Linked DNA regions of Desulfosediminicola ganghwensis. The protein of the gene in region 3 interacts with the protein of the main gene of each other region in a pairwise test. Links are inferred from orthologs where the notes say so. Each region holds a gene or a part of one and is shown on either strand. Other genes may lie near its edges. The genes, in order: yhbY, nusG and rho.

Evidence for each region.
Region 1: the proteins of rho (region 3) and yhbY interact in binary tests that used the Escherichia coli proteins (3 or more experiments, as listed by UniProt). The link is inferred for Desulfosediminicola ganghwensis from one-to-one orthologs.
Region 2: the proteins of rho (region 3) and nusG interact in binary tests that used the Escherichia coli proteins (3 or more experiments, as listed by UniProt). The link is inferred for Desulfosediminicola ganghwensis from one-to-one orthologs.

Annotation. Positions count from the first base shown.
Region 1 is NZ_CP050699.1:3,052,503-3,062,900, reverse strand. What follows is about bases 3,503-6,406. They hold yhbY (ribosome assembly RNA-binding protein YhbY), read left to right. Parts: upstream 3,503-4,738; coding sequence 4,739-5,074; downstream 5,075-6,406. Other genes in these bases: dut (dUTP diphosphatase), read right to left, coding at 6,240-6,406; FCL45_RS12970 (MBL fold metallo-hydrolase), read right to left, coding at 5,471-6,238; FCL45_RS12980 (TraB/GumN family protein), read left to right, coding at 3,503-4,681. Also shown: FCL45_RS12990 (transglycosylase domain-containing protein), read right to left, coding at 1-1,316; FCL45_RS12985 (LysM peptidoglycan-binding domain-containing protein), read left to right, coding at 1,611-3,296; more of FCL45_RS12980, read left to right, coding at 3,485-3,502; more of dut, read right to left, coding at 6,407-6,722; pnp (polyribonucleotide nucleotidyltransferase), read right to left, coding at 6,811-8,889; rpsO (30S ribosomal protein S15), read right to left, coding at 9,087-9,356; tRNA pseudouridine(55) synthase TruB, read right to left, coding at 9,568-10,305; FCL45_RS12945 (DHH family phosphoesterase), read right to left, coding at 10,329-10,398.
Region 2 is NZ_CP050699.1:5,082,604-5,092,855, forward strand. Bases 321-3,078 are described here. They hold nusG (transcription termination/antitermination protein NusG), read right to left. Parts: upstream 2,088-3,078; coding sequence 1,554-2,087; downstream 321-1,553. Other genes in these bases: rplA (50S ribosomal protein L1), read right to left, coding at 321-964; rplK (50S ribosomal protein L11), read right to left, coding at 1,038-1,463; secE (preprotein translocase subunit SecE), read right to left, coding at 2,176-2,427; rpmG (50S ribosomal protein L33), read right to left, coding at 2,607-2,756; tuf (elongation factor Tu), read right to left, coding at 2,829-3,078. Outside these bases: rplJ (50S ribosomal protein L10), read right to left, coding at 1-43; more of rplA, read right to left, coding at 260-320; more of tuf, read right to left, coding at 3,079-4,019; quinone-interacting membrane-bound oxidoreductase complex subunit QmoC, read right to left, coding at 4,969-6,168; FCL45_RS22010 (FAD-dependent oxidoreductase), read right to left, coding at 6,299-8,560; FCL45_RS22015 (NAD(P)-binding protein), read right to left, coding at 8,567-9,826; aprA (adenylyl-sulfate reductase subunit alpha), read right to left, coding at 10,119-10,252. UniProt on the Escherichia coli protein: Part of the processive rRNA transcription and antitermination complex (rrnTAC). The complex forms an RNA-chaperone ring around the RNA exit tunnel of RNA polymerase (RNAP).
Region 3 is NZ_CP050699.1:4,466,082-4,476,446, reverse strand. The notes cover bases 1-2,871. They hold rho (transcription termination factor Rho), read left to right. Parts: upstream 1-746; coding sequence 747-1,997; downstream 1,998-2,871. Other genes in these bases: prfA (peptide chain release factor 1), read left to right, coding at 2,531-2,871; rpmE (50S ribosomal protein L31), read left to right, coding at 2,172-2,387; coaE (dephospho-CoA kinase), read left to right, coding at 1-312. In the rest of the region: more of prfA, read left to right, coding at 2,872-3,601; prmC (peptide chain release factor N(5)-glutamine methyltransferase), read left to right, coding at 3,721-4,596; murA (UDP-N-acetylglucosamine 1-carboxyvinyltransferase), read left to right, coding at 4,620-5,900; FCL45_RS19125 (DUF11 domain-containing protein), read left to right, coding at 6,537-10,365. UniProt on the Escherichia coli protein: Facilitates transcription termination by a mechanism that involves Rho binding to the nascent RNA, activation of Rho's RNA-dependent ATPase activity, and release of the mRNA from the DNA template.

The DNA.
Region 1 (10,398 bases), 1.4 Mb from region 3 along the record:
ACGTCGCGGACGCTTACCCATATTTTATCTCCAGGCTGAATCTGCCCGGCAAGCTTTTCCGTATCAGCCTTGGCTGGCTTGGCCCAGATATTCTTCTGCCACTTTACCCGGGGATCGACCAGATGCTCAAAACCCTTGGTATCAAGCGTACCTGCCCCGAGTTTTCTACCAAAATCGACAACAGCGAGGATCTGGCCGCCGGTCACTGTGACACTGCTTACCGTGCCGAAAAGAAATGAGCCGACATCCAGCCGATTGTCACCGGTATACGTCATCTCACTGTATTCCTGCTGCACTTCATCACGCTCATAACCGCGCAGTAAGGTGTCGAGACGGGAGAGGTCGTGACGAAGAGCGTAGAGGGTTTTTGCCTGGATATCCTTATCAACGGTGGTGATAATCCGGATACCGGAAGTAGCCACATTGTCTATATCGTGTTTTTCCAGACTCTCGGTTATCTCCTGGGTCGTGACAGCATCCTTAACCATCTCCATCACATAATCGAGAGAGTACCCCACCTGCCCCTGATTAAAACCAATATTGGAAGCAAGTGCTTCCCGGTATTTCCCTAGGCCGATCATTTCCAGCTCGAGCATTTTATCGAGCACATATTTCAAACGTCCCCTGGCCCGCTGCTCTGCCAGCTCAGCACTTTCTCTGGTTTTCTTGATGAATGGATTATAATAATTGGGTCTTTTGACACTGCCGGCAATAAAGGCACACTCAACCAAAGTCAGCTCACTCGGCTTCTTGTCAAAGTAATATCTTGCGGCAACCCCCAATCCATGACCGTTCCCACTCACATAGAACTGGTTGGCATAAAATTCGAATATTTTTTCCTTCGGATAGCGATATTCAAGCCGCAACGCAAAGAGCAACTCTTTTAATTTCGCCTTATATGATCTCTCGGTTCTTTTAAATAGATTTTTTGCTGTCTGCTGGGTCAGGGTACTACCGCCCTGGACAATTCTACCCGCCTGAACATTTCTGATAACCGCCCTGGTAATTCCGAAAACGTCAAAGCCGAAATGCTCAAAGAACCGGTTATCCTCAGCCGCCACCAAAGCATTGACAAAATCTTCAGGAATCTCGCCATATCGAACATATTGACGGTGAGCCTCGTCAAAAAACACTCCGAGCTTTGTCTGATTATCATTATAAAATACAGGACTTTCCTTACCAAGAATTGACCCGATATTATTCTCATCAATCTCGGTACCAGGTTCCAGCACGATATAATAGTACAGTCCACCTGAAGCCGTTGCTACAGCTGCAAAACAGACAAACAGGAAAAAATAGAATAGCTTCTTTAACATAGTTGTTTTTTTCTGCCGTGACAGGGTGATATGCGGTATGTGACAGGCAACTGCTTAAAGCCGGGTGTCGGCGGACAGCATTATCCTTGCAATTCTTTACCACTTAGGTTTTAAATACTCTCCAAATATCAATAGCTCTGCGTCAAAACAGACCTGAATGTACAAAGTTATATTGCAGAACTCAATAAACTTTTCCGGGTAACCTATATGGTTCAACGCCCCGTTTACTTAATATATAGGCCACTGATAACTCATATGTTTCTAAAATATATTACGACTGCCCCCCTACTTACAATGATTTCGTCAGCACTTTTTCTCTCAGGCTGCGCGATCAATGAAAAATCCGATTATCTTGCAACAAAAGACGGAAATATCGAAGGAGCCGCTGACAACGACATCAATGATCCCGACCTCAAATACCTTTCAAGCGAATCAGATGCGGACCTTGATGAAGAATTACGGGCTTTAAGTGAAACAGGTGAATGGGGAGAAGATACCACCATCACCGGAGTAGAACAACTCTTCGATTTCCCCGTGGTAACTAATAAACAGGTAGAGATGTACCTGAACCTGTTTCAGACCAGCCAGCGCCGCAGTTTTGAGAGTTGGCTTGCTCGCTCTGGTAAATATGTCCCTTTCATTGAGCATGAGCTGGAAAAGGCCGGACTACCCAAAGACCTTGTATATCTCTCAATGATTGAGAGCGGCTACAGCCAACGCGCCTATTCCCGCTCCCGGGCGGTTGGTCTCTGGCAGTTTATGGCGGCCACCGGCAAACAATACAACCTGAAAATTGACTCATATATAGACCAGCGCATAGACCCGGAAGAATCCACAGCCTCTGCAATCGCATATCTTGGCGATCTCTACAAAGAGTTCGGTGACTGGCATCTTGCTGTTGCCGCCTATAATGCCGGGCCAGGAAAAATTCGTAATGGTCTGAAGCGCTATCAGGTAGATAATTTCTGGGATCTTGCCCAGCATAAATATCTACACCTCGAAACCAAGCGCTATGTACCCAAGCTGATAGCAGCAATCATGATCTCAAGACAGCCCGAGAGATATGGTTTTACCAATATCGCCTACGAAGAGCCTCTTACATACGATAAAATCCAGGTCGAACCAGGCATGCCCCTTGATGCTGTAGCTATTATCTCCGGCACCAACGTCAGGGAAATCAAGGCTCTCAATCAGGAACTCCGTCGCGGCAAGACCCCTCCCAACAAGGTCGGTTACAGTGTAAAAATACCGGCAGGAAGCAGATCGCTTGCCATGTCGAATCTTGACAATCTGCACTCCTATGTCAGCACCGGTTACAAGACGCACACTATCAAGCGGGGAGAAACTATCGCCTCAATCTGTAGAAAGTATAACCTGAACACCACTGCGCTGTTGAAAGTGAATAATCTCAGGTCCTCCAATCTCAAACCGGGGACCAATCTCCGCGTTCCGTATCCGATGGTAAAATACCAGTTGCTGCCGGACGGTGATTTGAGCAATCTCGCTGCATATAATGATAATCTGATCCTGCATAAAATCCAAAGTGGCGAGACTATCTCCAAAATTGCTAAAAAGTACAAGGTTCCGCAAAACATGATTGTCTCCTGGAACGGCTTGAAAAGTGTCCACTCAATCCGCGCCGGGCAGCAACTCGCACTCTTTATAGAGGATGCGAATAAAAGCACCTCAGGAACCAGGCGAATACTCGCTTCAACCAGTAAGTTGATTATCGATCAACCGGCTACATCTGCGCTCGTATCATCATCAGGTGCTATCCCCACACTTACTGCACAGAAAAAGGGCTTGCCGGATGAAGTTTCCATCCCGAGCGACTATAATTGGTACAAGGTTCAGGATGGTGATTCGTTATGGACCATCTCCCGCAGATTTAACATCTCTGCGGATAGCATCCGGGAGTTGAACAACCTCAAGTCCAATCTCATCCACCCTGGTAGTAGGCTTATTATCCGAAAGGGATAGAATATTCCTGTCAAAGAGAGAGAAAGAAAGCAAAGGCTGGCTTGAATTTACGCTGACAGGATGTATCTTTTGACAGAGTCGATGGAGCTACGTTTCAGGTTTTCATGGAATACGTTCCGTTGTTTCCCCCATCTCGATACTTCTGCAGGAATGCTGATTAATTGGCTGTATAAGAGAAAATTTATTCCATGACAACAACAGAAACCGACGCTTATGACTATGGACCAGATGTTCATAGAATCACGATTGCCGATAAGGAAATCCTCCTCATCGGCACTGCCCACATCTCACAGGAATCTGTAGATCTCGTAGAACAGGTAATCAATTCGGAGCAGCCCGACTGTGTCTGCCTGGAACTTGATGACCAGCGCTACCATGCCATGTCCCGCAAGGAGAACTGGCAGGCTCTGGATCTTAAACAGGTCATTCGCAACAAGCAGCTGTCCACTCTCCTGGTCAGCCTGCTGATGGGGTCCTACCAGAAAAAACTCGGGAACCAATTAGGGGTTAAACCTGGTGCCGAACTTCTGGCAGGTGCTGACAGCGCCAAAGCAAATGACATTCCTATTAGTCTCTGCGATCGAGATGTTCGAATCACTTTACGGAGAGCATGGAAATCAACCTCATTGTTTCGTAAAGGCCATTTATTGACTTCTCTTCTGGCCAGTGTTTTCGATTCAGAAGAGATCAGCAAAGAACAGCTTGAAGACATGAAGAAGAAAGATGTGCTTTCCACCCTCATGTCTGAAATGGGAGAATCATTTCCTGATCTGAAGCGAGTGCTGATTGACGAGCGTGACATATATCTTGCCGAGAAAATTAAAGCTTCTGCTGGTCAGAAACTGGTTGCAGTAGTCGGTGCAGGACATGTAGCAGGTATAAAAAAGTCTTTACCGCAGGATCAGCAAAACAAGATAGCGGAAATTAGCACTATTCCGCCGATTTCCAAGGGATGGAAAGTCGCAGGGTGGTCTGTCCCCATGCTGATTCTCGCTTCACTCGTGGCCATCGGGGTGATGAAAGGCGCCAGTGTTGCAGGTGCCAATTTGATGTTTTGGATTGTCGCCAACGGTATTCCTGCGGCTTGTGGTGCCCTTTTGGCACTTGCCCACCCGTTCACCACTATAGGGGCTTTTACCGCAGCCCCTATCACAAGCCTGACACCGGTTATCGGTGCAGGTTATGTAACCGCTTTTATTCAGGTTATGACACGACCTCCTGTAGTTCGTGAATTTGAATCAGTTGGTGATGACATCTCGTCCTTCACCGGCTGGTGGAAAAATAAACTTCTCAGGGTCTTCCTGGTATTTTTCTTCACCGGTCTCGGCTCAGCTATCGGCACCTGGGTAGGCGGCTATGAAATCTTTAAAAATTTAATAAGTTAACTGCTTATCGTAGAGTTGTAATTCTATAGGCAGCAGAACAACAGGTTGTTCACCACTATGACTGAAATTAAAAATGACGAAAAACCTGCTCTTACCAGCAGGCAGAAGAAATATCTTAAAAGCCTCGCTCATGACCTGCCGGCGCTGGTTCAGGTTGGTAAGGAAGGTTTGAGCGAATCGCTTATCGAAGCCGCCGATGTCGAACTCGAACGACGCGAGCTTATCAAGGTAAAACTTGGCAAAAACAGTGGTGTGGAAAAGGATCTGGGCGGAGAACAGCTCGCCAAGGCAACAGACAGTTACCTTGTTCAAATCATTGGTAAAACCCTGATTCTTTATCGCGCAAATCCCAAACGTAAAAAAGACGAGCGCATCAAGCTTCCCAAAGCCTAAAACGCGTTTTGGCCCCTTACGGGGTCAGGCTCTTTTTTTATTGTAAGGGCCTGCATACTGCAAGGCCCGGGCTATATTTTTAGCACCGGGCCTTTTTCTTTTATACAGGAACTGTTTCTGTTAGCGAGATCTTCAACCCTGTGGCTTAAAACCATTCAACACTGATCACGGTATTGAAGAGGTCGAGCGTGTGATCACAAAGACCGGAGACATTCTGATAGAAGCTGTCAAAAAATCGACAAGAGCACTATCGGTTTTTCAGGTCAATCAGGCGGTGACGATTTTATCGTTATCACCAGGCCAACAAAGTGCAGGCGTCGATAATTGCTCGAGACAGACGGGAAGTTGAAAATGTCACTGAGTAGATGGATTCATCTCCAGCACACTTCAAAAAGATCAGAGTTGAAAAAGATCTGTCGCCTTGTCCTGCTCAGCGGCAAGCAGTCTGGCAGGATGGTCAGCCGGCATGTGGGGCAGCGCAGCAGCCATGGCAAAATTAGGGGTATTATTGGTTTCGCTCAGGTGAGCCAATACCGCAACCTGCAAAGAGTTGTGTACCAGGCTACCTAAGAACTCTCCAGCTTCCTCGTTTGCCAGATGGCCATGACTGGATCGCACCCTTTGCTTGAGCATCAGTGGATACGGTCCATTCTTCAACATTTCCGGGTCATGGTTAAACTCAAGGACGAGGCCATGGCACCGGGCAAGCCGTAACTCCATCAACTTAGAAACTTTACCTGTATCGGTACAGTAGCCAAAATGTTTCGTACCATCACTCACCACATAGCCAACCGGATCGAGTGTATCATGGGAGATGCGAAACGATCTCACCTGAAGATCGTCGATGCTCAACTCGTCTCCCGTGGCAAAATCAGCCCTCTGATATAGCTTACCCAGCCTCTTCTCCGCCCCCTCAAAGGTACCTGGATTTGCATGAACAGGTACCTTGCAGCGCCGCGAAATAACTCCTGCTCCGGCAACATGGTCATTATGTTCGTGGGTCAGACAGATCGCTGTAATATTGTCCAGACTTCGACCAATAGAAAGTAACCGTTTCTCAAGCTCTTTACCTGAGAAACCATTATCAATAAGTATCCCGGTAGCACCGCTTTCTATATAGACAGAATTTCCCCGGCTGCCGCTGCCAAGCACACTGAATCTCATGTCAGCGAACTCCGGTATGGCCGAAGCCTCCAGCGCCGCGATCGGTATCATCAAGTTCGGTACAGACATCCCAGCAGGCCAGCGTTACCGGAGCAAGAACCAGTTGAGCTATACGATCCCCCCGCCTGATGGTAAAGCTGTTTTTTCCCAGGTTGATGAGGCCGACTTTCACCTCACCGCGATAGTCTGAATCGATTGTGCCAGGACTATTTATAATAGTAATGCCATGCTTTACAGCCAGGCCACTACGTGGTCGAACCTGTATTTCGAAACCTTCGGGAATAGCAACGGCAAAGCCGGTCGGCACCAACACAATTTCACCTGGTGCGAGCTCAAGATCATCCTCCACCGCCGCCCCTACATCCATACCGGCAGACCCGGCTGTTTCATATGATGGCAACTGGAGATCATGTTGTTCTTCAGGCAGTAACCAACAGAATTTAACTGGCAAGCTTCGTACTGTGGGAGTTCGAAAAGATGTCATAATGGCCTGGTTCAAAATGAAAAAAAAGAAAAAAAAAGCCGGCCCATAAAGAGCCGGCTTAATATCAAATCTGATCCCTTTTCAGTGATCAGTCACTCAGCAATGCCTTACGGCTGAGACGAATACGGCCGCGGTTGTCGACATCAAGGACAGTTACCTCAATCTCGTCACCCTCGCTCACCACATCTGATACCTTAGCAACACGCTTGGTGTCAAGCTCAGAGATGTGAACAAGACCATCGGTTCCCGGCAGAATTTCTACAAAAGCACCGAAATCCTTAATGGTTTTCACGGTACCCTTGTAAACTGCACCAATCTCTACCTCTGCAGTGAGTTCCTTGACTTTGGCGATCAGGGCGTCACCAAGGGTGCCGTTGACAGTGAACATTTTCACCAGACCGCTGTCATCAACCTCAATCTTGGCATCGAACTCTTCTGAAAGTCCTTTGATGATTTTGCCACCAGGGCCGATGATGTCACGAATCTTATCCGGGTTGATCTTGTGGACGAAGTATTTCGGTGCATGGTCTGCAACCTCTTCGCGGGACTCGGAAATACCTTGGCCCATCTCCTCCAGGATGTGAATACGTCCTGCCTTGGCCTGCTCGAGAGCACGACCCATAATATCGCGATCAACACCATCAATCTTGATATCCATCTGCAGGGAAGTCAAACCGTCGCGGGTACCAACAACCTTGAAGTCCATGTCGCCAAGATGATCCTCATCACCAAGGATATCGGAAAGTATTACAATCTTCTCTCCTTCCTTGATCAGCCCCATCGCAATACCGGAAACTGGGTTCTTAAGCGGTACACCGGCATCCATCAATGCCATGGAACCACCGCAGACAGTTGCCATGGAGGATGAACCGTTAGATTCGAGAACCTCGGAAACCACACGAACGGAATACGGAAAGTCCTCTGCGCTTGGCATTACAGCGGAAAGACCACGCAATGCCAGGGTGCCATGACCAATATCACGACGGGAAGGTCCACGCAACATGCGAGCCTCACCCACGCAGTATGGTGGGAAGTTATAGTGAAGCATGAAACGATTGTTGACCTCACCGAGCAAGGTCTCAATACGCTGCTGATCACGCTCAGAGCCAAGTGTCGCGGTAACCATTGCCTGGGTCTCACCACGGGTAAAGAGCGACGAACCGTGGGTCATTGGCAGACAGGCAACTTCGCAATTGATTGGACGAACCTGGTCGAAGGTTCTTCCGTCGATACGAACTTCCTCTTCGACGATTCTGGAACGCATCAGATCTTTCTTGTAGTCAGAAAGATAGTCTGAAATCTCAGAACCACTTTGACCTTCTTCCTCGAGTTCGGCAACGACTTTCTCTTTGAGTTCATCGTAGAGGTCGTAGCGCTTCATTTTGTCGCTGCAGGTTACAACCTCATTCATGCCCTCAGCAGCGATCTCGCGTACCTTGGCCATCAACTCTTCATTAACCGCCGGAGCATCAACTGTACGCTTAGTCTTGCCGTTGGTTTTCTGCAGCTCTTCCTGAATGTCGATGAGCGGCTGGAGATTCTCATAGGCATAGAAGATACCAGAGAGGACCTCGTCTTCTGTCAGCTCGTCAGCCTTACCTTCAACCATGACTACCGCGTTTCTGGTACAGGCAACGACGATATCCATTGTAGACTTTTCAAGCTCTTTAGCGGTTGGGTTGAGCAGGAACTGACCATCGATACAGGCAACACGGCCGCCAGCCACAGGACCGGCAAACGGGATGTCAGACAGGGTGATCGCGCAAGATGCACCGGTCAGAGCCAGTACATCCGGGTTATTCTGCTGATCTGCAGATAGTACAGTAGCGATGACCTGGGTCTCCGCCATATACCCTTCAGGGAAGAGCGGACGAAGCGGACGGTCGATAATGCGGCAGGTGAGAATTTCGTGCTCACTCGGACGACCAATCTCACGACGGAAGTAGTTACCTGGAATACGGCCGACAGAGGCGAGTTTTTCCTGGTATTCAATGGTAAGAGGAAAGAACGGAGCGTCAGGACGCGCCTTTTTCGCTCCAACTACGGTTACCAGAACTACGGTGCCACCACATTTGATGACAATTGATCCTGATGCCTGTTTGGCAATTTTACCGGTTTCGATGGAAATTTTCTTTCCACTGATTTCGGTTTCGACTTGTGTAAACATATTTTCTCCAATTATTCAGCATCAGGGCAATGCAATTGCCATTGTACTGACTGGATTATCCACCAGCCCCGTATGCTTTTCTATTTTCCGGAATTCCTATAAAGACAAAACCTCAGACCGTAGCCGGGTTATGGCACAGCCTGAGGCATACAATGGCTCTAACGTACGTAGGGGAATACCAACAATACTGGCATTGACTACTTCCTAATACCGAGATCCTGAATAAGAGCTCTGTATTTGTTTACGTCTTTTTTCTTGAGGTAGTCAAGCAGGCTTCTGCGCTGTCCAACCAACTTCAGAAGGCCCTGACGAGAGTGATGATCCTTCTTGTGTGTCTTGAAGTGCTCGGTCAGGTACTGGATACGGTCGGTCAAAAGAGCAATCTGCACCTCTGAAGAACCGGTATCTGAAGAATGGATTTTATGTTTTTCGATAATTTCGTTTTTCTTAATTGTTGTTTGTGCCACAACATTCCTCCTGTACTGTATACTCAATCTAATCAATCGATATCATTAATTTCGGCTTCATTTTTATCACAGAGTTAGATAGGCTCTCTGATAAAAATACGGTCCCCAATGTGAACCGGCAGGTGGCTTGGGAGCAGGTGGCGTGTCCCAAAAAGTCACCTATAATCTATAATACAACTACAAAACATATTAAAGTAGCCAACTCTGTCATTTATTGCAACAGATTCCCGACATCCTCTACCGATAACATGCTTTTCATGATGTTCTCACGTTCAGCAGGGTCGGAAAGTGTCTGGCCATTGACTGCATTTTCTATAGTGAATGGACCGCTTCTGGTTCTCCGCAATCCTGTTAGGTACGCACCGCAACCCAAGGCTGTACCTATATCAGCTGCCAGGGTTCGTATATACGTTCCCTTGCTGCACACCACGCGAATCTGAAATTCAGGATGATACCCACATAAATCACCTTTGGTATCTATGCGCTCAAGTTCCAGGATGTTAACTCTGCGTGGCTCCTTTTTCACCTCTATACCTTTACGAGCGTAATAATAGAGTGGTTTACCTTTATATTTAAGAGCAGAATATGCGGGTGGTTCCTGCATCTGCTCACCCCTGAAAGAGGCGAGGCATTCCTCAATACGACGTTCGCTCAGGTAGCCAACCGCTCCTTCACCAACAACTTCACCCTCAGGGTCAAGTGTGCTTGTCTGCCTTCCAAGACAGAGTGTAGCCACGTATTCCTTCTCTCCATCCATGAAAGATGAGATCAGGCGAGTCGCAGGTCTGCCGCCACAAATAATCAGCAGCCCTGAGGCAAATGGATCGAGCGTTCCTGCATGACCGACCTTTTTAATGCCAAGCAACTTTCGAACGTGGCGAACCATGGTAAAAGACGAAGGACCGACCGGTTTGTCGATCAAAAATACTCCGGCATAAAAATCTGACATTGATATATGTAATTACGGAAAGGCTATTCCGCTTGATCTTTTAAACGCAAGCGTAATTTCTGCAGCACCAGCGAGTGAACTTCATCCACGGTT
Region 2 (10,252 bases), 610 kb from region 3 along the record:
CGTTCAATTCCGAAACTACCGTCGCTTTTTCATCACGATTCAAAGTGCTCCTCCCTATATAGAAGTTTTAATAGTTTTCGAAACAGCAGCTACAACGCTGATACGAACAAAAATGGTTACCCAATTTTGTCCATGTAGTAAGGCTTACGCCTTGCGTCTCGGCAGGTCACACCCTGATCGGCATGATTAAACACTTGTGTACCCGCTGTCTTCGACCAAAAAGAGCATCAACCTGATGATTGATGCTCCGTCCAAAAATTTACTTAATCATTGCCCTGATTTGCACAGGGTCGAGTTTAACGCCAGGTCCCATTGTTGTGGAAACAGTGATAGACCGGAGATAAACTCCTTTACTCGCTGAAGGTTTCAGCTGAATAATTTTCTCAATAAATGCGGTAACATTCTCGATTACTTTCTGTTCCCCAAAGGAGGTTTTACCAACGCCTGCGTGAATGATACCAGACTTGTCTACTTTGAAGTCAACCTTTCCGCCTTTAATATCTTTGACAACATTGGCGACATCGAAGGTTACAGTACCGAGTTTTGCATTCGGCATAAGGTTACGTGGTCCGAGAATACGACCGATTTTACCAACAGTTCCCATCATGTCTGGAGTAGCAACTGTCTTATCGAACTCGAGCCAACCACCCTGGATTTTCTCAACAAGGTCGTCTGCACCAACAAAATCAGCACCCGCTTCTTTCGCCTCGGCCTCTTTAGGACCTTTAGCGAAAACCAGTACTCTGGTAACCTTACCGGTACCATGTGGCAGAACAACAGAAGAACGGATCATCTGATCAGCGTGACGCGGATCTACTCCGAGCTTCATTGCGATGTCGAAGGTTTCGTCAAATTTAGCATAGCTCATAGAAAGAGCTTTTTTGATACCTTCTTCCAGAGAGTAAAGAACACTTTTATCTAATGTCTCAACTTTATTTTTATAATTTTTTCCGCGTTTCGGCATGATGCCTCCTACTTTGACAAAGCTAACAAGCTCAGTCAGCAGTGATTTTATGCAAATCTTTTGATTAACTTAATTAATCTACTACAGTTATTCCGCAGCTACGGGCAGTACCTTCAACGATTTTCATCGCTGCATCGATATCGTATGCGTTCAGGTCAGGCATTTTGATTTCCGCAATTTCGCGAACCTTGTCACGACCGAGCTCAGCTACACGCTCTGCTTTCGGATTACCGGAACCTTTTTGCAGGTTTGCTGCCTTGAGCAACAGAACGGATGCAGGCGGGGTCTTGGTAATATAACTGAAAGACCTATCCTGGTACACAGTGATAACAACCGGAACGATTGTATCGCCGAGACTCTGGGTCTTTGCATTAAATGCCTTGCAGAACTCCATGATGTTCACACCATGCTGGCCCAGTGCAGGACCTACTGGCGGAGATGGGTTCGCTTTACCTGCAGGAATCTGCAGTTTAATGAATGCCATTGCTTTTTTGGCCATTTTTTCACTCCAACTAACAAGCTGTTTTCTATTTTATGCAATCCAAGATTAGATTGCCGCAGCTACGAATGGTATCGGTCTAGCTGCCTGTCAGGTATTGCTGACTTGAACAAACTCCAACTCAACGGGTGTTTCACGACCGAAGATAGATACCATAACGCGAACACGGCCTTTCTCAGGAAAGACCTCGTCAACAACGCCTTGAAAGTTAGCGAACGGTCCATCGATTACACGTACCGTTTCACCCACATCGAAGATGACTTTCGGCCTCGGTCTATCTGAGCCGTCTTGGATTCGACCTATAATTTTTGCTGCATCCTCGTCGGATATGGGGACCGGATTGCGATCATCGCCGACAAAGCCGACTACTCTTGGCATGTTCTGGTGAATTGTATGCCAGGTCTGATCGTTCAATTCCATGCTAACAAGCATATAACCAGGAAAGAACCTACGTGATGAGGTCTTCCTGGATCCCTTGATCATCTCAACTACCTGTTCTGTCGGTACGAGAATTTCGCCAAAGTACTCTTCGAGTCCTTCTTTACGAATCCTCTCTTCGAGGGTGGTCTTAACCTTGTCCTCAAACCCGGAGTGAACCTGAAGTATGTACCATTGCCTTGCCATGAGTCAAATTTTTCCTCGAGTGTTTGAAAAAAGTTGGAGCAGTTCTATCAGCCTGGTCCGTCCTATCAAACTGGACCCCGGAATCATCCTATCGCAAGAGAGACGAAACAAGTTTACCGAGAAGAAGATCAACAGAACCAAGATACGCCGCCATTACAAATGTAAGCACAACTACGATTCCAGTCAGACCCAAGGTCATTTTTTTGTCCGGCCACACTATCTTGCCGAATTCAACCTTTACTTCTTCAATAAATTTTTTGATTTGAGCAGGTGCGAATGGTGATGGCTCCTTAACCTTAGCCACTGCATCAGTCTTTTTAGTCTTGGGTTTACCTGCCATATCATTATCCGAGAAGAGATTTACCTAGTTATTTCCAGCAAATAGAGGTCAAAAAAACTACGTACACCAAACACAAAAACACCTGCCATAAAAATGGCAGGCCAGGAGGGATTCGAACCCCCAACCCCCGGATTTGGAGTCCGGTGCTCTACCAATTAGAGCTACTGGCCTGTGTTTCGTTACTTAGTCTCCTTGTGCGGAGTATGACTCCGGCAGAAAGGACAATACTTCTTGAACTCAAGTTTGTTCGGAGTATTTTTCTTGTTTTTTGTGGTCGTATAGTTACGACGTTTGCATGTACCACATGCAAGGGTGACTATATCTCTCATTCTGATCTTCCTATGCGAAATTTACCCTGCCCGAATATACCCGAGGCAGGGTAAAATATTCTTGCGCCGCTACTACTTAACGATCTTAGATACTACACCGGCGCCTACGGTTCTACCACCTTCGCGAATTGCGAAACGGAGACCCTCGTCCATGGCAATAGGGGTGATCAGTTCTGCGGTAACAGATACATTATCACCTGGCATAACCATCTCGGTACCCTCTGGAAGGGTTACAATACCGGTAACGTCAGTTGTTCTAAAGTAGAACTGTGGACGATATCCGTTGAAGAATGGAGTATGACGTCCACCCTCGTCTTTACCGAGAATGTAACACTCTGCCTCAAAATTGGTGTGAGGGGTAATAGAACCTGGCTTGGCAAGAACCTGGCCACGCTCAATTTCTTCACGCTTAACACCACGAAGGAGAGCACCGATGTTGTCACCCGCCTGTCCCTCATCAAGGAGCTTACGGAACATCTCTACACCAGTACAGGTGGTCTTCTGGGTCTCTTTGATACCGACGATCTCAACTTCCTCACCAACCTTGATGATACCACGCTCTACACGACCGGTAGCAACGGTACCACGTCCGGAGATAGAGAATACATCTTCGATCGGCATCAAGAAAGGCATATCAACATCACGCTCTGGTTCTGGCACGTAGCTATCTACTGCGTCCATGAGCTCCCAGATGCAAGCTGCCTTCTCTTCATCTTCCGGATTCTCAAGTGCGAGAAGGGCAGAACCCTGAACAAACGGAATATCATCACCAGGAAACTCATACTTGTCGAGCAGCTCACGGAGCTCCATCTCAACGAGTTCGATAAGTTCCTCATCGTCAACCATGTCACACTTGTTCAGGAAGACAACGATAGCCGGAACACCTACCTGGCGAGCGAGCAGAATATGCTCACGGGTCTGAGGCATAGCACCATCGGTTGCGGCAACAACCAGGATCGCGCCGTCCATCTGAGCCGCACCGGTAATCATGTTCTTGATGTAATCAGCATGGCCAGGACAATCAACGTGAGCGTAGTGACGTTTATCAGTCTCATACTCTACGTGAGCGGTCGCGATGGTAATTCCACGCTCTTTCTCTTCTGGCGCTTTATCGATCTCACTGAAGTCAGTAAAAGATGCCTGACCTTTAGTAGACAAAACGCGGGTAATAGCTGCAGTCAGTGTGGTTTTACCATGATCGATGTGACCAACAGTACCGACATTGACATGCGGTTTAGTCCTTTCAAATTTTTGCTTTGACATATCTCTTGTCTCCTCAGGCCGTTGAAAGTTTTCTTATTCAATAGTATTCAAATAAAACTGGAGCCCACGACCGGATTTGAACCGGTGACCTCATCCTTACCAAGGATGCGCTCTACCAACTGAGCTACGTGGGCACCTAAAACTACTTCTGTATAGACAGCATGGAGCGGGAAACGAGACTCGAACTCGCAACCCTCAGCTTGGAAGGCTGATGCTCTACCAATTGAGCTATTCCCGCTCTATCTTAAAGTCTTCTACCATGCTGAAAGGATGGTGGAGGGGGGAGGATTCGAACCTCCGAAGGCTGAGCCGACAGATTTACAGTCTGTTCCCTTTGGCCACTCGGGAACCCCTCCTCGCTATTGAGCGCCTGAATAAAAGACAGGCACCTATTTATACCCTTCACAGCACTTTGTAAAGTACTTTTTATTTTTTTTTGGAGCTGGCGATGGGACTTGAACCCGCAACCTGCTGATTACAAATCAGCTGCTCTGCCAATTGAGCTACGCCAGCTTACAAAGCACGGGAATATACACTTTCGGTATTGTTAATTCAACCTCTTTTTTCCATTTCTTTGTCTTTTTTTATACAAAAGTTCCTGCCCTACACTCAGCCAGCATGTGAGAAAAGCGATTTTACAGCAACTTGCAAAACCCATATAGAGTCAAAGGCAATTATCGCTTTATGAGCTTTTTTTTTCAAGTGCTGAGACTGTGAATCCCGGCACCCTGTAAACATGCCACTGTTGAAGTACCGGACAACGGTACAACTTCACAAGCAATGGTAAGACCCTATTGCGATCCAGTCCAGTCCTGAGTTGCATTCTATTAATTTTTTTTATGCGCTTTCCAAACGCAAACCGCTCCACCTTCACCGCTAAACGCAAGAAGGCCGATCCCTGTCACAGGAATCGGCCTTCTTCTTATGCCATTAGCCATTAGCGCTAATCTTACAGCTCATTAACGTTTTTTGCATAGCTACTTTCGCGATACTTCTCAAAACACATCGCTGTGGTTCTGTAGGCGATATGTGCGAATTTGGTGTATGGCAAATACAGGAACAGCATCATTACCGATACGAGATGCAGATAATACACGATATAGCCAAGGGTAGGGAGACCAGCGAGACGAATAAGCTCAGCTCCAAGACCGGTTATACCTACTGCCATGATTTCCCAGATCAGGAACCAGTCATAGAAGGTATTGCTTGCCTCACCTTTTTTCTCCATTTCCTTGCGGTTGTTCCATAAAACCCAAATACCGTAGAGAAGAGCAACGGCAGAAACATTAGCAAGAATTTTGAACGGATCAATCAGGGAGAGTGGTCCGTGGAGGTGTGGCCAGATAAGCCCCAGCACATCGTTCTTGAACAAGGACCAACAGGTAACTATAAACAGTCCGATGAAGGCCAGCACAAGAGGCAAATGACCTTTTACACGGTCTGTGTTCACTGTGCACTCACGAAACCGGCTGTGCTTCATGGTTTCCACAAGCGATGGCCAAAGGAAATCCTGAAAAAATCCTACTACAGATGGCCTGAAGTTGGAGCTAATTCCAGCGTTGCTGCTCATCGCCTTCCACATCTTGGTGATTCCCATAAACAATGAGAACACAGCTAAGCCCAGCGAAGGCACCATAAAGAATACGATAAAAGCAATATTCTTTGCGTACCACCTGAAGTCCCAGTGACCAAAGAACTCCTGATATCCTTTCTTGGCAAACTCTTCAGTGCTTGGAATATGCATCGCACCAGAAAGAAACCAGAAAATAAGGATGATAACTGCAGGAATACCAATCAACATCGGCAGATTCTTTGCACTTGTGCAAAGCTTAGCCAGACCGGCTGGCCAACCGTAGAAGGTATAGGCAAAGGAACGAATTGCACCAAGTACCTCACCTGGCTTGGCACCACGTGGACAGTTAGCGGTACAATCACCACATTGGTGACAGAGAAACACATCGGGATCAGCAACGAGATTTTCTTTCATACCCCATTGGGACCAAATCATTTCCTTTCTTGGAAATGGTTTCTCATCACTGGAAAGAGGACAAGCAACAGAACATGTTGCACACTGATAACACTTTTTTAAAGTGTCACCTCCAGCCTCTTTCAGAGATCGTATAAATTGTAAATCCGGTTGAACATTCATTTTTCCCCTCCTGTTATATTATCAAAAACTACAAATCATGATCTCATGAAATTACTAAACTCAAACTCCGAGTATTCCTCAAACCGCGGAGAGCAAGCCCCCCGCGGAACGGTTCATGATATACAACAGGTTAGAAGCCTTTGAATGGGTTCGGACCCATTTCAACGATCTCTTCGACAAAATCGTTAATGATCTGCGGAATCTTGTCGTAATCAGTAATTGCAACCTGCTCAGCAGCACATCTCTCAGACTCAAGGCCGAGACTGGAGAGAGTGTCACCGATATTTTCCATACGCTTGGAAGCAATCTCGGAACCTTTAACAAAGTGACACTGATAATCGTCGCCATAAGTACAACCAAGCAGCATAGCACCGTCCATACCAGCAGACAGAGCATCACGGATCCAGGCCATATTCACAGAACCAAGACAGCGTACAGGAATGAATCGTACCATATGATTGAGACCATTACGCTTCATACCAGACATATCGAGTGCCGGGTAAGCGTCGTTTTCGCAAACAAAAACGACAATACGCAGTCTATCATCATCGTCCTCAGGTACTTCAATGGCCTTAACCATCGAACCAATCAGATCAATGTTGTAATCCTTAAATCCGATAATACGTTCCGGACATGCACCCATACAGGTACCACATCTACGACAACGGGTCGGGTTAGGCAGCGGAGTACCTTTTTCATCATCATCGAGAGCACCGAACGGACACTCCTCGGTACAACGCTTACACTGGGTACAACGCTGCATGAAAAATTCCGGGTAGGTTGCATCACCGGAACGAGGATGAACAGATACGCCGCGATCAGTTGACTCGAGGCACTGAACAGCTTTGAGTGCAGCACCGGTTGCATCATCAAGCGCTTCATCCATGGTCTCAGCCTTACGAACGCCACCACAGGCGTAAATACCTGTTCTTCGGGTCTCGTATGGGAAACAGATGAAATGAGAGTCAGCATAACCGTCGAACAGGTCGAGATCGTTAAAGGCTGGTCCCTGGCGATAAGCAAGATTAATGGTGTTCTCATGCAGGGTGGTTGGCTCCATACCTGCCGCAAGAACAACCATATCCACTTCAAGATCAAGGTTTTCGCCAAGCAGGGTATCTTCAACAGCCACAGTAACCTTGCCGCCGGCCTCGCCGACCTGCATCACGTTACCTTTGGTCATGAAAATACCATCGTTTAGCTGAGCAGCCTTGTAAAACAGTTCCATGGAACCTGGAGTACGCATATGCTGGTAAAGAATATATGCTTTACCTTCTGCATTATCCTGGCAGACATACTGAGCCTGCTTAAGAGCGACCATGGAGGTTACAGAGTTACAGTATGGAAAATCCTGATCATGGTCTTTTCCACCTGGACTCTGAACAAAGGCTACATTTGCAGGAACCTTTCCTTCTTTGGCAAGCTTCTCGAATTCGGCATTGGTTACAACATTAGGTATCTTGCCATGGCCGAGATGCTCATACTGGCTGACATCAGCAGGCTTCCAACCGGTGGCAAGTACAACTGCACCAACTTTGGTCGCGTTAGGATCGATCTCGGTATACTTCTGGAGACCTGCATTCGGGTCTTCCTTCTGACCTTTATCAATCAGTTCCTGCTCATCAACAGTTACCTTCGCAGGAGCATCCCACTCACCAGTTGTTCCGGCATCTTTAAAAGTAACGTTAAAATCACCAGGAGCACCAGAGATACGTGCCACCTCTGTTGCAGTCTTAACAGTTATCTTCTCGTTTGCCTCAATCTCTGCCAGCAGGGCGGCAACAGGATTCTCTTCGAGGTCAGTCCAGGGTGACTTGGAGGGGAAAGACTTTCTCCAGCCTTTCGCCTTACCGCCTGGCTCATCCTCTTTCTCAACTACCAGTACATCGTAACCGGCTGCGGCAGCCTCTTTTGCTGCAGTAAGACCGGAGATACCAGCACCCATGACCATAATGGTCTTGTTGATGGTCTCTAATTTAAATGCCTCTGCCAGTTCGGTCTTCTTGGCACGGGTACAAGCCATTCTCATGTAGTCAGAAGCGGTCTCCTGAAGAAACTCTGCTGCTTCTGCATGGGGCTCTTCACCTTCAGCAGGTTTTACCTCAGACCAGATCACCTGCTCACGAAGGTTTGCACGAACAGTAATCTTATCATCACCGAAGTTGAACTCGTTCGTCATAACACGTGGAGAACAGGCACCTACAACTATGGTGTTAACACCGTCAGCGATATCAGTCTCGATGAACGCCCTGCCCTCTTTGCCACAGAGGTATGCATGGGTCTTGCACTCCATGGACATCTCACCGGATACAATCTCGGAAAGGGCCTCAATGTCGAGCGCATCTCCGATGCCACACCCGGTACAAATATATGCACAGTATTTTTTATCCATTGATCATTACCTCCTGGAAACCTGAATTGCCTTCAAGGCAGCGGCAGTGGAATTCTGAGTAGTTGTAACAACGTCTGCTGCTTTTTTAGCACAACCTGCAGCAATCATTGCCTTCTCTGCATCAGTGATTACGAAACCGTTGCTGTCCATCTGCAAGGCAACAGGTGCACCCTGTACATCAAGTGATGGCTGCATTCCGGTTGCCAGGACTGCCAGATCGACCTTCTGGGAGATCTTCTCCATGGTAACAGCGTTTTCTGCGATAAGAGTTACACCGCCATCTTCCTCGATCAGAATATCTGCAACCTTGCCTTTAATAAACTCGGCGTTTGCATCATTCATACGGGCTTCACGGAATTTCTCGTATTTTCCTGGGGTACGCAGATCTATATAGAAAACATAGATTTTGGCATCAGGATACTGCTCACGGACGTAGGACATCTGCTTGAAAGTTGCCATACAACAGATGTGCGAGCAGTACTCGAGATGATTTTCATCACGGGAGCCAGCACACTGAACAAAACCAATAGACTCGATTTCCTTGTTGTCGCCAGGACGGAGGATCTTACCCTCGGTAGGACCGTTCGGAGCAGCAAGACGCTCCATCATCATATTGGTGATGATGGCATCAGACTGGCCAAACTTGAGGTTCTCCATCTTAGTTGCATCATATGGTTCCCAGCCTGTGGCCCAGATAATCGAGCCAACGTTGACTGTTACTGTCTCGGACTGCATATCGAGGTCAACAGCATCATATTTGCAAGCAGCCTTAACCGCCTCTGCACCCTCGGCAGAAAGAGCGTCTTTGGCAATAACATAACGACGTGGAAACGCCATAGCGTGCGGAAGATAAGCAGCTTTCGTCTTGCCAAGACCAAAATTGAAATCACTGTCGATCTCATCAGGGCAGGCAACAGCACAGTCACCGCAAGCGGTACAATTGCTGTTTACGTAACGTGGGCTGATTTCCAGTGTAACTTCATAATTGCCAGGGCCACCGGTGACTTCTTTCACGGTGGTCATGGAATATGTACGGATCTTACGGTTGTCTTTAATCCGCCGGAAGTTGATTTCGAGTCCACAACTAGGTGGACACATCTTCGGAAAATACTCATTCAGCTGGGCTACCCGACCACCAAAGGTTGGGCTCTTTTCGACCAGGAATACGTCGTTTCCGACTTCGGCGGTCTCAAGGGCAGCTGTGAGGCCACTGATTCCTCCGCCTACGACCAATACTGCACCATTGGTGCCATGCTCGTCAGTCATACCTTTCCTCCATAATTACTCTTAAAAAAATATATTGACCATTGGCATGGTTAACTGATCTGCGACGAACATCTCTGTAAACCAACACCAATTAATGGACTAAGATCCCTAGATAACATATTTTTAATACCGATGAAAACTTTTTTAGCTTAGGCTGGACAAAGTTTACCAAACTCTTTACCCGGCATACGCCAAAAAGGGTCTCCTTATAACAAAAAATCTCCAGGAGCCGGCTGACCCCTGGAGATTTTAGTACTACTTCACATCTAACCTAACACTTTGGGTCCATCAATTAGATCCAAGGTTCGGTCTCAACGATGTTGATAACCTCAACCTTCTCACAGAGCCACTCTTTGGTCTCTGGGTTGAAGGTGGAGTTAACGAAGCACTTCCAGTTCTCGTCATCACAGGTCGGGAAATCAGATC
Region 3 (10,365 bases):
CAGATGGAGATCGAAGCGGCGGCGGGAAAGCACCTGTTGGTTGAAGTACCTCTACTTTTTGAAGTAGGCTGGCAGAATGATTTTGATCATACCATTGCAGTCTATGTGCCGACAGCTCTCAGCGTAAAGCGTACCATGCTGCGCGACACTGTTTCTGAGGCAGAGGCTGAGGCGGTGGTGGCAGCACAAATCAGTGCGGAAGAGAAGGCACTGATGGCTGACAGTGTCATAAATAATTCGGGAGTTTGGGGGGCCACGGTACTGCAGGTTTCCCATTTAGCCAGGAATCTGCAAGAGCTTGGATTGGAATAAAAAAAGCCAAGTTATATTGGCTTTAAAAGCTTGACAGCAAAGGGGAGAGCACGTATAAGAAATGTGTGGCCAGAGAAAAAAGCCCCTGCCTCCTGATGAGTCTTTTGTTCCAGCAGATGTACAATCCAGTTCAATAGAGCACCCTCTCAGGTAGGTGTATTTTTCCGTGTTAAATTCCTGAAAATTACTGTTGCTTAGCTTCAGGCCCAATATTCCACTCTAAAGCAGATCTAATACACTAAAAATACTGATTACAAACATAGGCCTCGCAGACAGTTTTTAGAAAACAACTGGTTTGCCGGGAATGTTTTTTTATAAATTAATCATGCAGATGCATGCCCTTAGTCGACTACTTTATGTTGGCGGGGATGATATACAACTTTAGCAAAATGCCAAAGGATCCTGCCAAAAGATTGAAAAGGAGAGACTCGTTAATGAATCTGGCGGAATTAAAGCTTAAGAAGATCGGTGAGCTGGTAAAGCTCGCCCGTGAGTACAACGTGGAAGGCTTCAGCTCAATGCGGAAGCAGGAGCTGATATTTGCCTTACTCCAGGCCCAGGCCGATAAAGACGGCAAAATGCGGGGGAGTGGTGTACTGGAAATTCTGCCAGACGGTTTCGGGTTCCTGAGGGCTCCGGATTATAACTACTTACCGGGCCCGGATGATATCTATGTCTCCCCATCTCAGATCCGCAGGTTGAACCTGCGAACCGGCGATGTGATTGACGGTCTGGTTCGTGCTCCCAAAGAAGGTGAGCGTTATTTCGCCTTGCTGAAAGTTGAGAGTGTCAACTTTGATCCGCCTGAGGCATCGAAGCAAAAGACTCTGTTCGGTAACCTTACTCCACTTCATCCAAACGAAAAATTCACGCTTGAGTGGCAGCCTGACAACTACTCAATGCGGGTTATGGACATGTTTGCCCCGATTGGTAAAGGGCAGCGAGGGCTGATAGTTGCACCTCCACGTACTGGTAAAACGGTATTGATGCAGAAAATTGCCAACTCAATTGTCCGAAACCACAAGGAAGTGTACCTTATCGTACTGCTCATCGACGAGCGTCCGGAAGAGGTTACAGAGATGACCCGTTCGGTTAAAACCGCCGAGGTTGTCAGTTCCACCTTCGATGAGCCGCCGCAGCGCCATATCCAGGTGGCTGAGATGGTTATCGAGAAGGCGAAACGTCTTGTTGAGCATAAAAAAGACGTTGTTATTCTTCTTGACTCCATCACCAGACTTGCCAGAGCGTATAATACCGTAACCCCGGCAAGTGGTAAAATTCTCTCCGGTGGTGTTGAGGCGAATGCGCTGCACAGACCGAAGCGCTTCTTCGGTGCAGCACGCAACATCGAGGAGGGTGGCAGCCTAACAATTCTTGCTACCGCTCTTATTGAGACCGGCAGCCGGATGGACGAGGTTATCTTTGAAGAGTTCAAAGGAACCGGTAACATGGAATTGATACTCGACAGGAAAATGGCAGATAAACGCATTTTCCCTGCGGTTGATATTAAACGTTCCGGTACCAGAAAAGAAGATCTGCTGTTGAAGCCGGATATGCTCAATAGAATCTGGATTCTGAGAAAACTGCTCAACTCCATGAACCCGGCGGATTGCATGGACTTTCTTACAGATAAGTTGAGGAACCAGAAAAGCAACAAGGATTTCCTCGAGTCGATGAATGGCTAGTTGCCCGTGAGCACACGACAATTGGTATGCCGGGAAAAAGTACCAATTGTTTAAATTAATTTTTGTTGAAAAATTGTTTTGCCTCGGTATAATGCACACCTTGTGTCTTTAGACTGACGGCTTATACTGTAATTTGATCATCACATGTGTTGATGTGTTGGAGGATCGGGAATTATGAAGAATGATATTCATCCGGAATATAAGAAAATGAGTGCAACCTGTGCATGTGGCGCAGAGTTTGAGATGGGTTCAGTTATGGACGAGATCAAAGTTGAGATCTGTTCTGCTTGTCACCCATTTTTCACAGGAAAACAAAAACTTATTGATACTGCTGGTCGTATCGAGAAGTACAAGCAGCGTTACGCAAAGCATTTCGCCGAGAAGGGTTAATCTCCCCTGCGACGATTGCACACCAAAAAATGGTGGGCTTTACATCCGCTTCACGGCAGCGCAAATTGATCAAGTCCACAGTGATGAATCATCATGGCTGTGGACTTTTTTTATTCCATCTCTAGTATCCCATAAACAAAGCTATGTTTGGCAATTTTGAAGAACTGCAAGATAAGCTGTCCGAGCTTGAAGGGCGTCTTTCAGATCCTTCTCTGGTAAACAACCAGAAGGAGTACCGGGAAGTTGTTCGTGAGCACGCTCACCTGACGAAGCTTAACGAACTTTATGTAGATTACAAGAGTGTTCAGGAAGATATTGCTGAGAACCGAGAGTTGCTTAAGGATGAGAATGAAGATCCGGAGCTGAAAGAACTCGCCCGCGCCGAGCTCGAGGAATTGGCTGAGCGTGAGCTGCAACTCGATAAGGATATCAAGGTTCTTTTGTTGCCCAAAGACCCGAACGACGAGAAAAACACTCTTCTTGAAATCCGGGCTGGTACAGGTGGAGACGAAGCCGCTCTTTTTGTGGGTGATTTGTTTCGTATGTACACGAGATTTGCCGAGTCGATGAAATGGCGAGTTGAGACCATCAGTTCCAGTCCTCTCGGCATAGGCGGATTCAAGGAAATCATCGCCCTCATCAGCGGTGAGCAGGTATATTCCCAGCTGAAGTATGAGAGTGGCGTTCACCGTGTTCAGCGTGTACCTGAAACTGAGACCCAGGGTAGGGTTCACACCTCAGCGGTAACGGTTGCAATTCTGCCCGAAGCCGAGGAAGTTGAACTGGATATAGATATGAACGAGCTGAAGTTTGATGTTTATCGATCTTCAGGCCCGGGTGGTCAGAGTGTTAACACCACCGACTCCGCGGTTCGTATCACCCATCTGCCCACCGGCCTTGTGGTTACCTGCCAGGATGAAAAGTCCCAGCATAAAAATAAGGCGAAAGCATTGACTGTTCTCCGTGCCCGACTGTTCGATGCCATGCAGCGGGAACAGCAGGCTAAGATCTCGCAGGATCGTAAGAGCCAGGTTGGTACAGGTGATCGGAGTGAGAGAATCAGAACCTATAATTTCCCTCAGGGGCGTCTCACTGATCACAGAATAAACCTGACACTCTACAAGCTCGAGCAGATTATGAACGGTAAACTCGAAGATGTTATTTTTCCGCTCATAGCTGAAGATCAGGCTGAAAAGTTGAAAAAAATTCAGTAGATCTACTCAATAGAAACTACAGGTATAGGTTGCCGGCGTTGTTTCTCAAGTTGCCGGTAACCAGCCTCTGTACCAGCATCCACTCAAAACCTATCTCATAAGATATCTTCCCTCCCCTGATGCGTATAGCAGAACTCGTACAATATGGGATTTCCGAGCTCAAGGCCGCAGGTATTCCTGATTGTACAAGCGATGTGTACCTTCTCGCTGGTCATTGTCTGAATAAAAGCAGAACACAACTCCTCGCCTTTGGGCAGGATCAAGTACCGATAGAGCGGGAGAACCGTTTTAAAGAACTGCTTGCCCGTAGAGTGAAGCGGGAGCCGGTAGCCTATATCCTTGGTGAGCAGGAATTCTGGTCCCTCAGCTTCAAGGTGAACTCAAAAGTACTGATCCCACGACCTGAAACCGAGCTTCTCGTCGAGAAGGCACTGGCCGCAACGAGCGGAGATTCTTTTCCCGGGGAAGGTAAAATTATTGATCTCTGTTGCGGTAGCGGTGTTATTGCTATTATATTGGCGCTGGAATTGAAAAGGGAGATCCTGGCGATCGATATCTCAGCTGAAGCCCTGGCTGTAACAAAAGAAAATTGCGTTCTTCATGGGGTGGGACAGCTGGTGGAGCTGATGCAATCAGATCTGCTCAGTGAGGTGATTACCAGAGGCGATAAAGTCTCGATGGTAGTATCCAATCCTCCATATGTTACGACCCATGCAGTGTTGCATGAGGTTGAGCCGGAGGTGGGCGTTTATGAACCCCACCTGGCTCTCGATGGAGGAGATGAAGGACTTGATCAGATAGTGCGTATTCGCCGTCAATTATCGGACATGCTTGTTGAGGGCGGCCATCTATTCATGGAGATAGGTGCCGATCAGGGCACGGCTGTTCATGCCATGTTCAGCGAGCACGTTCCCGGGTACAGGGATTTCCGGAAAGTTGAAATTATCTCAGACTATGCGGGTCGCGACAGAATTCTGCATGCCATTATTGCCTGAGAAAGGCAGGGAAAGAAACTTAAATGGAAAAACTCATAATAGAAGGCGGCGTAAAGCTTGAGGGTGAAGTGCGTATCAGTGGTGCTAAAAATGCAGCGCTACCGCTTATTGCAGCAACTTTGCTGGCGCCTGGAGAACATGTTCTCAAGAATGTACCGGATCTCCGTGATACCCGTACCATGTTGAAGCTGTTGGAGAACCTTGGTGTGCGATCAGAGCGGAATGGAGACGTTCTGAAAATTGATTCCACCGATCTCGAATCAGGTGAAGCACCATATGATCTGGTTAAGACCATGCGTGCCTCCGTGCTCGTACTCGGACCATTACTTGCCAGGCTTGGCAGAGCAAGGGTTTCCCTGCCCGGTGGTTGTGCTATTGGTGCAAGACCTATCAACTACCATATTAACGGATTGGAACTGCTTGGTGTGACATGTGATCTTGAGGGTGGGTATGTTGACGCCACCATAGATGGCAGGATGAAAGGCAACACAATCTATTTTGACCTTCCGTCTGTGACTGGTACCGAGAATCTGCTGATGGCTGCCGTGCAGGCAGAAGGTACCACTGTCATAAAAAATGCGGCCAGGGAGCCTGAAGTCGGCAATCTGGTAGACATGCTGAACGGTATGGGTGCCAGGATCGAAGGACGGGATACCGACAGACTCACAATTCACGGTGTCGAGAACTTGAATCCGGCAAATTGTGCAATCATTCCGGATCGAATAGAGACAGGTACCTATCTGATAGCCATTGCCGCGACCGGTGGAGAGGGGGTTGTGACCCATTGTAATCCGTCGCATCTGCCGTCACTGCTCGAGAAGCTGCGGGCTACAGGTCTCAGAATCGAGGAAACCGAATCAACAATCACGGTTCGTCAGCCGAATGGCAGCGCAACACCTGGTCCACTGAAGGGCACCGACATAACCACTTCGCCATATCCAGGATATCCAACTGACCTGCAAGCCCAGTTCATGGCGCTCATGACTCTTGCCTCAGGTATCAGTGCAGTACATGAGACCATCTTCGAAAATCGTTTTATGCATGTCGCTGAGCTTCAGCGTCTTGGGGCAAAAATTAAGGTTGATGGACACACTGCAGTTGTTGATGGCTGCAGTATGAATGGTTTGAATGGTGCCAGAGTGATGGCTACTGACCTGAGAGCAAGTTCCTCGCTGGTCATTGCAGGCTTGGCCGCAAGTGGCAGAACCGAAATTTCCAGAATTTATCATCTCGAACGTGGCTATGAAGGTCTGGTGGATAAATTAACCGCCCTTGGTGCCAGGGTCTGGAAGGAGCAGGAGTGATACCGAAGGGGAGACTCCCCTGTAAACAGTCGGCTGCGTAGCTAAGCTGATGGTGTAAATTGTTGTGATGAGCCTTGAGCCCTTCAACCGCGATGAGAGCGGTTGGGGGGCTTTTTTTATCCAAACCAAATCGGTAGACAATCTTTCCCTTGAACTTTGGAAAGACGAACCCTGTGAGTTGTTGAGGGTGTTTTCAGATTGTATATGTGGCGATGAGGTTATGCCAACTACCAGTTATTGAACTTTATAGTAGAGTTTGAGGATTCTGCCAGGAGCTCATTCACCATGGTAGTTGCGTATATTGTCCGCTGTTTCAGTAACTCACTATTATATCAGTTTTTTCAGTTATTTCTGCCTTTTTGATAAAATTTCCTACTCTGAAACTGATAATTAATGGCAAAAGTGATTGTTTTTCAACAAATAGGTAAATATACCTATTTACTTACCTATTGAAATATTGGTACTTTCCTTTTTTCTTTCAGGCAATTGCGTTAAATTGGGTTCGTCCGGTGCTTGGGTACTTCTACTGACAGTAGACTGTACATCGTCGTTGTATCGACAAGGTTACGGATGCCTTGCGCTACTGAGCGTTCTGTTTGCAAACCTTCCTTTGGGAGGAGGGGGCGTTAATCGTGTATGAACGCAACAACGATGGTGATGGTGAAAGTGAATCTCAAGAAATTATTAGGGATTGCCATACTGCTGTCTGCTTTGAACCTCCTGCTGGCAGCAACGGCTTGGGCTTGGCCCACCGACAGCCAGTGGCTCGAACTGGTCAAGAGTGGAAAGCCGATTCAGGACAGCGAAAGTGATGCCAACGGTGGGGTCAATGTCGTCCCGGACTATACCAATCCGGACAAAGACACCCCTGCAGCTGCCTACGTCTATAACGACGGCAGCTATCTCTATTACCGCCTGCGTCTGGACGGAGATCCCACTCAAGGCGGCAATGGGGTTTTTGCCCAGTTCGGCTGGGGCTTTGAAATCGATATTGATCAGAATGCCGATGATTATGAATGGCTGATAATGTGCGATGGCATCTCCCAGCCGGAAGTCATCTCCCTCCGCGAAAATACAGATAAAACAGGCCTCGGAGATCCCTCGGACAAGGCTGAATATGTCGCAGCGGAGTATCCGCTGGTCGGCAATCACCAACTGTCTATCGCCGACACCTCCATCGGCGGCGACACCGACTATTTCCTCGATTTCCGACTGCCGTACGCTGTTTTCAAGGCTACGACAGGCATCGATGACAACACCCTCATCCGCTATTTTGCAGGCAGCTCCCGTTCAACCAATAACTTGACTGATGACGGAGCTGACCTTGTCTCTGGCTCGACCCTCTACGAGATGGGCTCCGACTACATCACTCCATTCGGTACCCCGCCGGAGACAGGAACCACCTCGGACGGCACGGTCCGTTTTGTCGACAGTCTGGATGGTTTCAACGATGTCAACCTGGCCTCGGGTGGCGAAACCATCTACGTACGGGTCGACGATGCGGATCAGACCCTGGCTGTCAATCCGGACCAGACCATTCGGGTAGAACTCACCGCGCCAAGCGGCGACTCGGTGGTGGTTATCCTCACCGCAACCGGTGTGGCCGGAAAGTTTACTGGCGCTGTGGTGACCGAGGAAGTCACCAAATCAAAGGATATTGATTCCTCTGATACAACTCTTCAGGTCTGGCCACCTGCGTCTTCTCCGACAGATCAGGAGATCATCACCGTTACCTATATCGACTCGATCGACGCCAGCGGCAATCAGGAGGTGAACCGCACAGATACCATCACCTTCACCACCACCGCCACCGACCTGGCTCTCGAAAAATCGGTTGATAGCTCGGTGGTACAGCAGAGCGATAGTGTTCAGTTCAGCCTCACCATCACCAACCAGGGACCCAACAACGCTTCTGGGGTTGTGGTCAACGACCAGCTGCCAGCCGGTCTCAGCTACCAGGCCAGCACACCATCGGTCGGCAGCTACGACCCGGTTTCGGGCAACTGGTCAGTGGGGATGCTGAACACCGGCGCTTCCGCCACCCTGACCATCGATACCCAGGTCAGTGCCGCCATCGGCAACATTGTCAACACGGCCACGATCACTGTACTCAATGAAATAGACGGATACGCTGGTAACAACTCCGCCAGCGCCGAGCTTTATGTCGGCGGTACGGATATCCGAATCAGTAAGTCGGTCGACGATGAGTATCCGGCCGAAAATGAACTGATTTTTTTCAGTGTCAGGGCTTTGAACCTTGGCCCCAACAACGCCAGCGGCGTTGTTGTTACGGACCTGCTCCCCAGCGGTCTGAACTATGATTCGGCCACAGGCTACAGCGCCACCCAAGGCAGCTACAATGAAGCAACCGGAGTCTGGACCGTGGGCGATCTCGCCAGTGGTGTCGGGGCTGTCCTCACCATCCCGGCCCGTCCTGCGCCCGGTACCGCAAACACCATCTTGACCAATAGTGCAAGCCTTACCGTTATCAACGAGCCTGAGAGCAACCCGGCCAACGACTCGGCCGGAGTCGACATCAAGGTGAACTTCCACGACCTGGAATTGACCAAGATGGTGGGCGTGGGGCCTTCATACAACCCTCTGGTCGATATCGCGGTTCCCAACGAAGGCGACAGTGTCCGTTACGAATTGGTGGTGACCAATCATGGGCCCAACGATGCCACCGGCGTGGCGGTAACGGATCAGCTACCGTCCGGGATCAGCTTCGACAGCGTGGGCCAGATCAGCCAGGGCAGCTATAATCCAGCGACCGGCGTCTGGTCGCTCGGTGCTCTCTCCTCTGGCAGCACGGCAACACTGCAAATTGATGCCGACGTGAACAACGACACGGCAGGGCAGACCATCATCAACTCGGCCGAGATAACCGCTTCGGATTACTTCGACGACGTTGAGTCAAACAACTGGGCTGCGGCTACCATCAAGGTAGACGGTACCGACCTGCAGATCACCAAAACCGTCAATAATTCAATCCCAAGCCCGGGCGACTCCGCGACCTACACGCTGACGGTGACCAACAATGGTCCGAATCCGGCAAGCGGGGTTGCGGTCACTGACATCCTGCCCGAAGGTGTTACCTACACCAGCCATTCGGCCTCTGCAGGCACAAGTTATGATGCCAAGAGCAATGGTAAACCCAGCTGGGTATGGGATATCGGTAATCTCAGCGTGACAGGGAGCGCAACATTGACCATCAATGCCACGGTGGATAGCGGCACCAGTGGCCAGAACATCACCAATGTGGGCATGATTACCGAAAGTGATCAGGCAGATCCAAACTACCTCAACAACGTTGCCAGCAGTGTGATTTCCGTCGACGGCACCGATCTCGCCATCACTAAAACCGTCGATGATCCTACCCCGAACGAGCATCAGGATATCATCTACACCGTCACCATCACCAACAACGGACCGACCGATGCCACCGGTGTGGAGGTAAGGGACCTGCTGCCGCCAGAGGTCAGCTATATTTCCAGCACCGGCAACTATGACCAGGCATCCGGCATCTGGACAATCGGTAACCTCTCGGACAATCAAACAGCGCAGCTTAACATCATCGCCAGGGTCAAGGGCAGTACCAGCGGCTTGTATATCACCAACAATGCCTCGATCAACGCGGTGGACCAGGGGGACCAGAATCCAGCTAATGATTTTGCCAGCGCTGACGTTGCTGTGGCAGGAACCGACCTGGCTCTGACCAAAACCATCGATAACGCCAGCCCCGGGGTACAGGGGGCAGTGACCTATATGCTTACCGTTACCAACGAGGGGGCCAACTCTGCCACCGGCTTCGAGGTGGAGGATATCCTGCCGGCCGGGATCACCTTGATCTCCAGCACGCCGAGCCAGGGCAGCTACTCCACCGGTAGCTGGCTGGTCGGCAGCCTGGCTGCGGGTGACAGCGCCACGCTGGATATCCTGGTCGGGGTTGACGGCCCGGTCGGCACCACCGTGACCAACTCGGCAAGTATCACCGGCCTTGACCAGACCGATAGCGACCCGGCCAACGACAGCGCCAGCGTCGATTTTACGCCTGTGGCCTGGCCGGTACTGACCGTGGTCAAGTCCGCGAAGACGGTCAGTGATCCGGAGCATGGCATGGTGAACCCTTATGACGTGCCCGGGGCCATCATTGAATACCGCATCACGGTCACTAACACTGGTCTGGCAGCCACTGATGCCGATTCGCTATTGCTGGTCGATCCCATTCCGGAACATACAGCGCTGGTGGTCACCGATCCGCCAGTCACAATCAGCAACGTCCAGGCGACCACCGGATTGACCCTCACCTATACCGCCTTAAACGATCTGACCGATCACGTCGAGTTCTCTGCCGACGGCACGGATTACAGCCAGATCCCAACCGCAGACGGCAACGGCACCGACCCCTCGGTCAAGTACCTGCGGTTCATGCCCGCCGGGCAGTTCAACGCTTCGGACGGGATCA